3 regions of the Clostridium sp. FP1 genome follow, and region 1 is predicted to be linked to each of the others. Evidence: a T-box and tRNA genes for the amino acid it is inferred to sense, from the RefSeq annotation. Region 1 holds a T-box; the other regions hold tRNA genes.
The links. The T-box of region 1 lies ahead of proS (proline--tRNA ligase). A T-box ahead of a tRNA ligase gene usually reads a tRNA of that ligase, here a tRNA-Pro.
Positions count from the first base shown of each region.

Region 1 (3,291 bases):
AGCTTTACCTGCATTTCCATGGGCATATCCCCAATTTCATCTAAAAACAAAGTTCCGTTACTAGCAAATTCAAATTTTCCTATTTTTCCTTTTCGGATGGCACCAGTAAAAGCACCTTCTACATATCCAAAAACTTCGCTTTCAATTAAGTGCTCAGGAATCGCACTACAATTCACCGCTACAAAATTCCCCACTCTACCACTGGCTTCATGAATCGATCTTGCAAACACCTCTTTTCCTGTGCCACTTTCCCCAGTAATTAATATACTAGCAGAACTTTGTGCTACCTTTTGTGACATTGCAATAGCTTCGATTATTTTTTTGTTTTTTCCTACAATTGAAGAAAAAGTATAGTTTGCTGCAATTTCTTTCTTATATGCAATCTGTAATAATTCAACCTTCCTCTTTTCTTTTTCTAATTGTTTTGATAACGTTACCACTTCCGTAACATCTCGGTCTGTAGATACTACTGCCACTAATTTCCCTATATTATTGAATATGGGTACTGTACTTAGAACAACAAATTTACCTTTAACAGGTTCATTCCCCTCATTATCTCTTCGTTTTCCATCTTTTAAAGTTTTCATAATCAATGCATTTGGAAAAAAAGATCCAATATATTGTCCAAGTATATTTTCAGCCCTTACACCATATAGTTGTTCAGAACTTTTATTCCAGTAGTTTACTATTCCACTATCACTACAAATACATACTGCTTCGTGTAAGTTATCAATAATATTATTTTGAAGATCAAACATTTCATCAATTTTCAAATAAAAAGTGTCTCTTATATTATTGCTAGTGATTACTCCTTTAATTATTTTATTCTCTATTACTGGTAACCTTCCTATTCCATTCTCTATCATTAAATTTCTTGCAACTCTAGCAGAGGCATTCATGTCTATGGTGACTACATTTTTATTAGTATATTTTATAACTTCTTCCTGAAAGGATATGTTCTTATTTTTTTTAATTTTAGCTATATCTTTTCTTGTAAAAACACCAATGAGCATACCTGCTGAATCTACTACTAAAACTTCATCTTTGTTTGCATCAATCATTTTATTTAAAGCCTCTTTGATGCTTTCACCGGCCTTTACTTTTATGAATTTTTTATTCATAATTTCCTTTACAGTGTAAAACATTTCTGCAATTACCAATTTATCACCTTCTTTATTATTTCCCTATTTATTTCATTATACTAACTTTATTTAAAATAACAAAGCAAACCATTGAATTATATAAAAAATATTAGGATTCTATACTCTAAGTACTTTGCTCCATTCTTTAATAGACATGCATCTCTTCAAGCATATTTCATTAAATTGTATGCAAAATGTTAAAACTCCTAATTTGAGGTAAAAATAGTCTTGACATATTATTATTTTTATTCTATGATTAATTCTAAAGTATAAAATAAACTATCATTAAAAGTGAATATACCCAATACAAAGAAAAGGATTAGTAAAAATGAAATCTTTTCACAGCGAGAAAATCATTGGTGTAAGATTTTTAAAAGATCATTTTGAACCCACCTTGGAGTTCTGTACGAAATGTTTTTTTTGCAGTAAGCTACAGCGGCTTTCTACCGTTATCTAGAATCTGAGTGGATATTTTTTATATCAACTAGGGTGGTACCACCGATAATTCTCGGTCCCTTTTGGGGATGGAGCTTTTTTTGTATTCATTTTTAAATATTTTGTTAAATGAGAGGAGATTAATTATGGAAAAAGAAAAAAAATTTGTAGAATCTATTGCCTCTATGGAAGATGATTTTGCACAATGGTATACAGATATTGTTAAAAAAGCAGAGCTTGCTGATTACGCAAGCGTTAGAGGTTGTATGGTAATTAGACCTTATGGATATGCGATTTGGGAAAATATTCAGAAAATTTTAGATCAAATGTTTAAAGATACCGATCATGAAAATGTATATATGCCAATGTTCATTCCTGAAAGTCTTCTGAAAAAAGAGGCAGATCACGTTAAAGGCTTCGCACCAGAGGTTGCTTGGGTAACACATGGTGGTAACGAATTATTAGCAGAGAGACTTTGCGTAAGGCCTACTTCCGAAACATTATTTTGCGATCACTATGCAAAGATAATTCAATCTTACAATGATCTTCCTAAATTATATAATCAATGGTGTTCTGTAGTAAGATGGGAAAAAACCACAAGACCTTTTCTTAGAAGCTCAGAATTTTTATGGCAAGAAGGTCATACAGCTCATGCAACTGCTGAAGAATCAAAAGCAGAAACTCTTAAAATGTTAAATATATACGCAACTTTTTGTGAAGAAACCCTTGCAATTCCAGTTATAAAGGGCCAAAAAACAGAAAAAGAAAAATTTGCAGGAGCAAAAGACACTTACACAATTGAAAGTTTGATGCATGATGGAAAAGCGCTGCAATGTGGTACTTCTCATAACTTTGGAGATGGTTTTGCCAGAGCATTTAACATTCAATATACAGATAAAACGGGTAAACTTGCTTACGTTCACCAAACTTCTTGGGGAATGTCTACAAGACTTATCGGTGCTATAATCATGGTTCATGGTGATGAAAGTGGTTTGGTTCTGCCACCAGCAGTAGCTCCAATTCAACTTATAATAGTTCCAGTTGCACTCCATAAAGAAGGCGTAATTGAAAAAGCTACAGAACTTAAAAATATGTTATCAAAAGTAGCTAGAGTAAAAATGGATACCAGCGACAAAATGGCTGGATGGAAATTTAGCCAATACGAAATGAAAGGTGTCCCACTACGACTAGAAGTTGGGCCAAAAGATATAGAAAAAAATCAAGTAGTATTAGTTAGACGTGATACAAGAGAAAAAATCATTGTTCCAATTCCTGAACTAGAAGCATTAGTACCAGAGATTCTGAAGGATATTCAAAATTCACTACTTGAAAAAGCTAGAAATATACAAAATAAAAGAACTTTTAGTACAACTACAGTAGAAGAGCTAAAAAATCTTCTAGATAAAACTTTAGGATTTGTTGATGCTCCATGGTGTGGAGATTTGGCTTGCGAAGAAAATGTAAAAGAAGTAGCTGGCGCATCTTCTAGATGCATGCCACTGGATCAACCAGAGAAAAAAGGTGTTTGCTTATGTTGTGGAAAACCAGCTAAAGCTATCGTAACTTGGGGCAGAGCTTACTAAAATTAGACGTCAGCTCTAAGCTTAAATTTTAAATATAAATAAAAATCGTATCACTTTATAAAAAAGTGATACGATTTTTATTTTCATTTATTTAATAAACACTGTACAATTTTCAACTAATTCACTATACA
Region 1 covers NZ_JAAMNJ020000001.1:451,720-455,010, reverse strand. Annotated here, with positions in the region: gene G9F70_RS02295 (sigma-54-dependent Fis family transcriptional regulator) at 1-1,160, opposite strand, end outside; T-box leader at 1,443-1,662, shown strand; gene proS (proline--tRNA ligase) at 1,724-3,160, shown strand; gene G9F70_RS02285 (methyl-accepting chemotaxis protein) at 3,277-3,291, opposite strand, start outside.

Region 2 (3,291 bases), 200 kb from region 1:
CTACACAAATTTTAGACTTTAGGAAATATTGAAAATTCGTTAAAAGTATCATCAGGGTCATTATTATACTTATCATGGTGGTTGTTATCTTTCGCTGCATAGGCGCCTGTAGAACTTACGAGCTCTCTAAACTCCCCAAAATAATTCTCATCAGGCATACCATCAAAAGGGTAAGGCGTATCTTTAGGGGACATAGTCTAATTCTTCCTTTCACAATATATTTTTAAAAAGCGCAAAATGAAACAAAATTGATTTTCACTATATATAGTGGATAAAAACCTATTAAATTATGCAGAAAAAAATTGTATAATATTATTTATTCTAAATTGTTCTCACAACATAGACTAAGGTTTCATAAAATGAAATGAGTAATAAATTGGGGTGGTATTTTTTGCTATATGTACTAATTTTAGCAGGTGGAAAAGGAACAAGACTTTATCCTCTATCTCGTGCCCAAAACCCAAAGCAGTTTTTGAATATTATTAATAATAAGAGCTTTTTAAGAAGCACTGTGGATAGAATAAAATGTTTAGTTAGTAATGAAAATATTTACGTAGTTACCAATGAAGATTATTTTGACAAAATTTGCAATGAGATTCCAGAAATTCGTAAATCAAATATAATTGTTGAGCCTAGTAATAAGGAGACTGCTACATGTATAGGTCTATCTGCTGCCAAACTACTAAAACAGGATAAGGAAGCAACCATGATAGTGCTACCATCTGATCATTATATAGAAAACGAAAAGGAATTTAAAGAAACTGTGCTGCAAGCAGTTGAAATTGCAAACAAAAAAAGAGGTCTAGTCACTATAGGTGTTCAGCCCACAAGGCCAGAGACTGGTTATGGTTATATCGAAATGGGAGATAGGACACCTGGTGATATACCTACGTTCAGAGTAGAACGTTTTTTAGAAAAGCCTAACACGGAAGTAGCAAAGGATTTGCTCTTGAAAGGAAATTTCCTTTGGAATAGCGGTATGTTTGTATGGAGAGCAGATGTGTTTTTGCGAGAGATGGAGAAGTACCTGCCTAAAATGTATAAACGATTAATGACGGTATATCAAGCCTTAGATACTGATGAAGAAAGTGAAGTAATAAAGCAGCAATATAATGAAATAGATGGAATATCAGTAGATTTTGGTATAATGCAGAAAACCAGAAAGGCTTTTGTTATAAAATGTGAGTTTGTGTGGGATGATATAGGTACCTTTGCAGCACTTTCAAGATTTCTAAGCAATTTACGTGGCAACAATGTTTTGGGTAATACATTTATGGAGGAAAGCCAAAATTGCTCAGTATTTGGTAAAGATAGATTGATAATTGGGTTTGGTGTAAAGGATCTTATAATTGTAGATGCAGGAGATGTTATATTGGTAATGGATAAAAATAAGGATCAAGAAATAAAGCACCTAGTTAATGAACTTAAGGAGCATGAAGGAACGGAAAAATATATATAATCTAATAGTAAGGAATAATTCCATCGCATATAATGTGGTGGAGTTTTCCGATTATTATAACTATTACAGAAATATTTGTAAATACTGTTGACATTTATAATTTTCTTTAGTATAATTAAAAATGTTAGCGGGGTGTAGCGCAGCTGGGAGCGCGCGTGGTTTGGGACCATGAGGTCGCAGGTTCAATCCCTGTCACCCCGACCAAAAAAGAGTTGTCATATGACAACTCTTTTTTTATGTTATTTTTGTAATGCTTTATTCTGAATTGTAATATACTCCTCCAACTCTTCCAAAGATCTTGTTATAAATTCATATATAACATATTCTGGATCAATGAAATCAATAATTCTTTTTACATCTGTATCACTAAATGGCTTATGCATATCTATTTTCATTATATGAAAAAGTACATTTTCTTTCATTTTATTAAATGGTAATTTACATTTGCGATTTGCTTGTATTTGCTCTTTTATATATTCACCTGACACGGAACAGTTAAGATGTATACCTTTTATGAATTTCTTTAATTCACCAAGATTGTTTACTGTATCTAAAATGTACTGTATTCCCTCTTTTTCATTAGTAAGGTCAAAATTAGTATTCATTAAATGAGCAGTGTCTAGCATAAATCCTTTATTAGAGTAATTAACCTTTTCCAATAATCTTAATAGTATATCTTTGTTTAGGAATGTTAAACCAGGTAGCCATAGATTTTCAAATAATAGTTTTATATTTGTATTTAAACCTCTAAAAACCTCATTTATTAATTCGGAGGTTGCATCTATAATTTCTTCATCAGTATATGTGAAATCATAGGTATATGCATGTTCAACTTGCACATGAGCTACATGAAAAACTATATACTCAGCACCGATTTTATCAGCCTGTTGTATTTCTTTTCTGTATTGATCTATTATGCATTGTCTAGTTGTTCCACCAAAATAATTTTTTATTTCATCATGGCTACCAAACTGCCTTAATAATTCACTTTCGTTATTGTTCCAAAAATCAAGCCATGTAGGATAGTATTTTAGATGTACACCGCGAACTATACTACTCGGAATAATATTTTCATCCCACATTAAAGAATTTAAAAGCTCTATGCCATCTATAGTATGTTTTTCTAATAAATTTGTTATTTCCAAGCTGTTGTCATGAAACCTTTCCATATCACATTTGTAGGTTGAAAGATTTATAAGTTTTAGCAATTAATACTCCCCCATTTTTGTGCTTATTTCAAATCCTGATTGCATCGCTATTGAGACTTTGAAAATAGTATATCATATATTTCTTAAAATATTAATTTATAAGAAATATATGGTTACTTTTAATTTCACAGATAATATGGTAAATAGGTATACATTTAATAAAATAAAGAATAATCTCCTCATTATAACAATTTACACAAAATACATGAAATACACATAATGTTGACACCGCGCTGACATGATAAGTGTATATGATATAAACTATAGAAACAAAATAAATTATAAATGAGGAGAGATTAATATGAAAAGTATATCTTTAAAAACAAAAATAGTAACAGGATTAATAACAGGAGGCATGCTTTTATCCTCTGTTAGTTTAGCTTTTGCAACAACTACTAAACCAGTAAGTAATAATGGAAAGGCGCCTTTTAAAAATGAGTTTAAACAACAAAAGGGTGGAATAGAAGCTACACTTAAACTAGGTGTTAGTTCAAACATAATTACACAGGCAGAAAGTGATAAAATTTTAGCATATGAAAGTAGTAAAACTAAAACTAAAGATAACAAAGAAGTGAATAAAGGAGAAAAACCTGGTTTTTATAAAGAACTAGTTAGTAACGGAAT
Region 2 covers NZ_JAAMNJ020000001.1:252,919-256,209, forward strand. Annotated here, with positions in the region: gene G9F70_RS01145 (hypothetical protein) at 12-194, opposite strand; gene G9F70_RS01150 (mannose-1-phosphate guanylyltransferase) at 392-1,459, shown strand; tRNA gene G9F70_RS01155 (tRNA-Pro) at 1,588-1,663, shown strand; gene G9F70_RS01160 (TIM barrel protein) at 1,699-2,667, opposite strand; gene G9F70_RS01165 (hypothetical protein) at 2,969-3,291, shown strand, end outside.
Region 2: it encodes a tRNA-Pro, which carries the amino acid that the T-box ahead of proS (proline--tRNA ligase) is inferred to sense. The anticodon was not compared.

Region 3 (3,291 bases), 4.5 Mb from region 1:
ACACTAACTAGGAAAAATTGTTTTGGAGGTATGTATAATGAAAAATTTTCTAGTTTCGGCTATAGTAGATATAATAATAATATTCTCTTCTTATTTTCTATTTAGAAGTGTTATAAGCGGACCAACTCGTCATAGATTATATGAAAAATTTATGAGTTCTTTGGCAAAATTTGTAATTATCATTTTTGTAGCTAGCGCATCAATCACTGCTCTTACTGCACTAGTTTTGTACAAAACAAGGTATATTGTATATATCAACGTAATTGCTCCTGCCTTAGTTTCTATACTGGTAGGTTTTGTTATGTCTACTGTACCCACAAGAGGTGTGGGTGATAAAAAAAAGGTTGCTAAAAAATAATTATACTAAAGAGAGCAGTTTCTCATATGATGTTATTTTACTATCATATGAGAAACTGCTCTCTTATTTTACAAATCCTTTTAGATAATCAATTTAACAAAGGAATATGCTAATTTAAATCCATATACAATTATAACTACTCCACATATTAAATTTATTATCCTAATAACCTTAATATTAAACTTAGCTTTAAATAGTGAAACAACTGTAGCTAATAAAGTAAACCAAATTAATGAAGCTAAGCATACCCCTATAATAAAGTAGCTTCCCATATCTACTGGTAGCACCGCTCTACTTCCCCCCAGTAATAATGAGCCGTCAATTATTGCTTGAGGGTTTAACCAAGTCACTGCAAAACATGTCCCTATTATTTTTATAATGGATTTATTCAGATCCACAGCCTCTTCAGATTTAACTTCTGGTACTTGCCTCACAAGCCCTGCTCCAATGTAAACTACAGCTATACTTCCTAATAAAAGAATAAGCATTTTTAAAAGGTTGAACCTTTCCATAAGTGCTCCTACCCCAAAAAAGCATGATACTGCAAGCGATATATCAAAGAATATAGTAATAAATGCAACTTGATATGTCTTTAGTATACTTTTACGTATAGCCGTATTTATTACAAATATGTTTTGTGTACCTATAGGTGCTACGTAAGCAAAGCCTACAAGCAATCCTTCCATTAGATATTTATACATCCTTTCCCCCCCTAACTATTACCTCTACAAAATTACCATACCCGCATCTACAATATTGCTTTTTTATTTTAAATTATAACTTATACATATTATCATGTATATACTGAAATATTTTATTGATTTTATTGTGGTTAAATCCTACCTTCCATGCTGTAATATTAACAACTTGAGAAAGAGATATACAATATATAAACCCTATATTTCTTGCATTTGGAAAAATGCTTGTAAATACTGTTGACATTTACCCCTTCCTATTATATAATAAAGAAGTCATCGGGGTGTAGCGCAGCTGGGAGCGCGCGTGGTTTGGGACCATGAGGTCGCAGGTTCAATCCCTGTCACCCCGACCAAAAAGAGTTGTCTAACGACAACTCTTTTTTTATTATAAATTTTTCATGGCTTAAGTATAAAATCACTCCTTTTTCACAAGCTAAACAATGCTTCACTATTTTATTGTTTTTTCTAAATATTATGCTAACATTATTACATAGCTAATAACAACTTAGGAGTGATTATTTTGAATAAAATGTATAATGAAATTTTTAAGACCCTAATTAAGTCCTATCATGAAGATAATTTTGAAAATAAGCTACAGGAATTACTATCAAAAGACAATATTAATAAAACCGAGTTAAGTTCTATAATTTCTTCACTTTGTGGAGTTAATGTAGTCTTCTCAAATAATTACATAAATGATTTAAAAAAAGCTATCCAATATTATGAATCAAATCACAAGATTGTAAATAAAGTTAAACATTGCGACATGGAGTGTGCAGATACGTCTGGAAAAACCCTTTGTCAAGCTTCTTGCCCATTTGATGCCATATTAATAGATAATAAATGTAATACTACCTATATTGATAATGATAAATGCATAGACTGTGGATTTTGTGTAGATGCCTGTCCTACTGGTGCATTAATGGATAAGGTAGAATTTATTCCCCTTTTGAATTTGTTAAAAGGGAATTCTACAGTAATAGCCGCTGTAGCCCCCGCCATTACTGGCCAATTTGGAGAAAGTGCTAATATAGATAAGCTTAGAACCGCCTTAAAAAAAATCGGATTCACAGATATGGTTGAAGTTGCTTTTTTCGCAGATATGCTTACATTAAAGGAAGCTATTGAGTTTGATGAACATGTTAAAGTAAAAGAAGATCTAATGCTTACCTCTTGCTGTTGTCCTATGTGGGTAGGAATGGTAAAGAAGGTATACCACAATTTAGTGAGACATGTATCCCCCTCCATTTCTCCTATGATTGCTGCTGGTAGAGTTTTAAAACAATTAAACCCTAACTGCAAAGTAGTCTTTATTGGACCCTGTATTGCAAAAAAAGGTGAAGCTAAAGACCCCGACCTTTTAGGCGACATAGATTACGTGCTTACCTTCTCCGAACTTAAGGATATTTTTGATACATTAAATATTGAGCCTGAAAAACTTAAGGCAGATGTATCTAGTGAATATGCGTCTAGAGGCGGTAGACTTTATGCTAGGACTGGAGGAGTATCTATAGCTATTGGAGAAGTTATAGAAAGATTATTTCCTGAAAAATACGATTTATTTAATCCTATTCAAGGAAATGGTGTAAAAGAATGTAAGGAATTGCTTACTAAAGCTCAAAACGGGGAAATCAATGCAAATTTTGTAGAAGGAATGGGCTGTGTTGGAGGTTGCGTTGGAGGACCTAAATCATTAATCGATGCAAGCTTCGGAAAAATTAGAGTAGATAAATTTGCACAAAATTCAAAGATTAAAGTAGCCATTGATAGCGATTGTATGAACGAAATCCTAAATAGAATTGGAATTAATAGTGCTGGGGATTTCAAAGATAAAGATAAGACCAAAATATTTCACAGGGAGTTCTAGTTAATATTTCACAATGTAAATCGGATCTAAAATATGATACAATATTAAGTAATCAAAAAAAATAATTCACTGTGCAGATTGGAGGTTTTTATGAAAGCATTATTTGAATATATAAGTCATAGAGATATTAACATACTTAGAATTATAAATAATTCTTGGAAGTGTAAGTTCTTAGATATTGTAATGCCAGCTATGACTTACTTAGGCTCTTTTACTTTTATGTTTATATTTTGCACTTTCGCCTTTTTGTTAAGTAACGCGCTGCTTCATGTCATGGCTATTCGTGCTATGGTTTCTATAACAATAAGTACTGGCATTGGCAAGCTTCTCAAGATAAGTGTTACTAGATTAAGACCATTTATAGATAT
Region 3 covers NZ_JAAMNJ020000001.1:4,932,666-4,935,956, forward strand. Annotated here, with positions in the region: gene G9F70_RS23460 (hypothetical protein) at 38-358, shown strand; gene G9F70_RS23465 (LysE/ArgO family amino acid transporter) at 439-1,059, opposite strand; gene G9F70_RS23470 (hypothetical protein) at 1,133-1,300, opposite strand; tRNA gene G9F70_RS23475 (tRNA-Pro) at 1,334-1,409, shown strand; gene G9F70_RS23480 ([Fe-Fe] hydrogenase large subunit C-terminal domain-containing protein) at 1,577-2,923, shown strand; gene G9F70_RS23485 (phosphatase PAP2 family protein) at 3,014-3,291, shown strand, end outside.
Region 3: it encodes a tRNA-Pro, which carries the amino acid that the T-box ahead of proS (proline--tRNA ligase) is inferred to sense. The anticodon was not compared.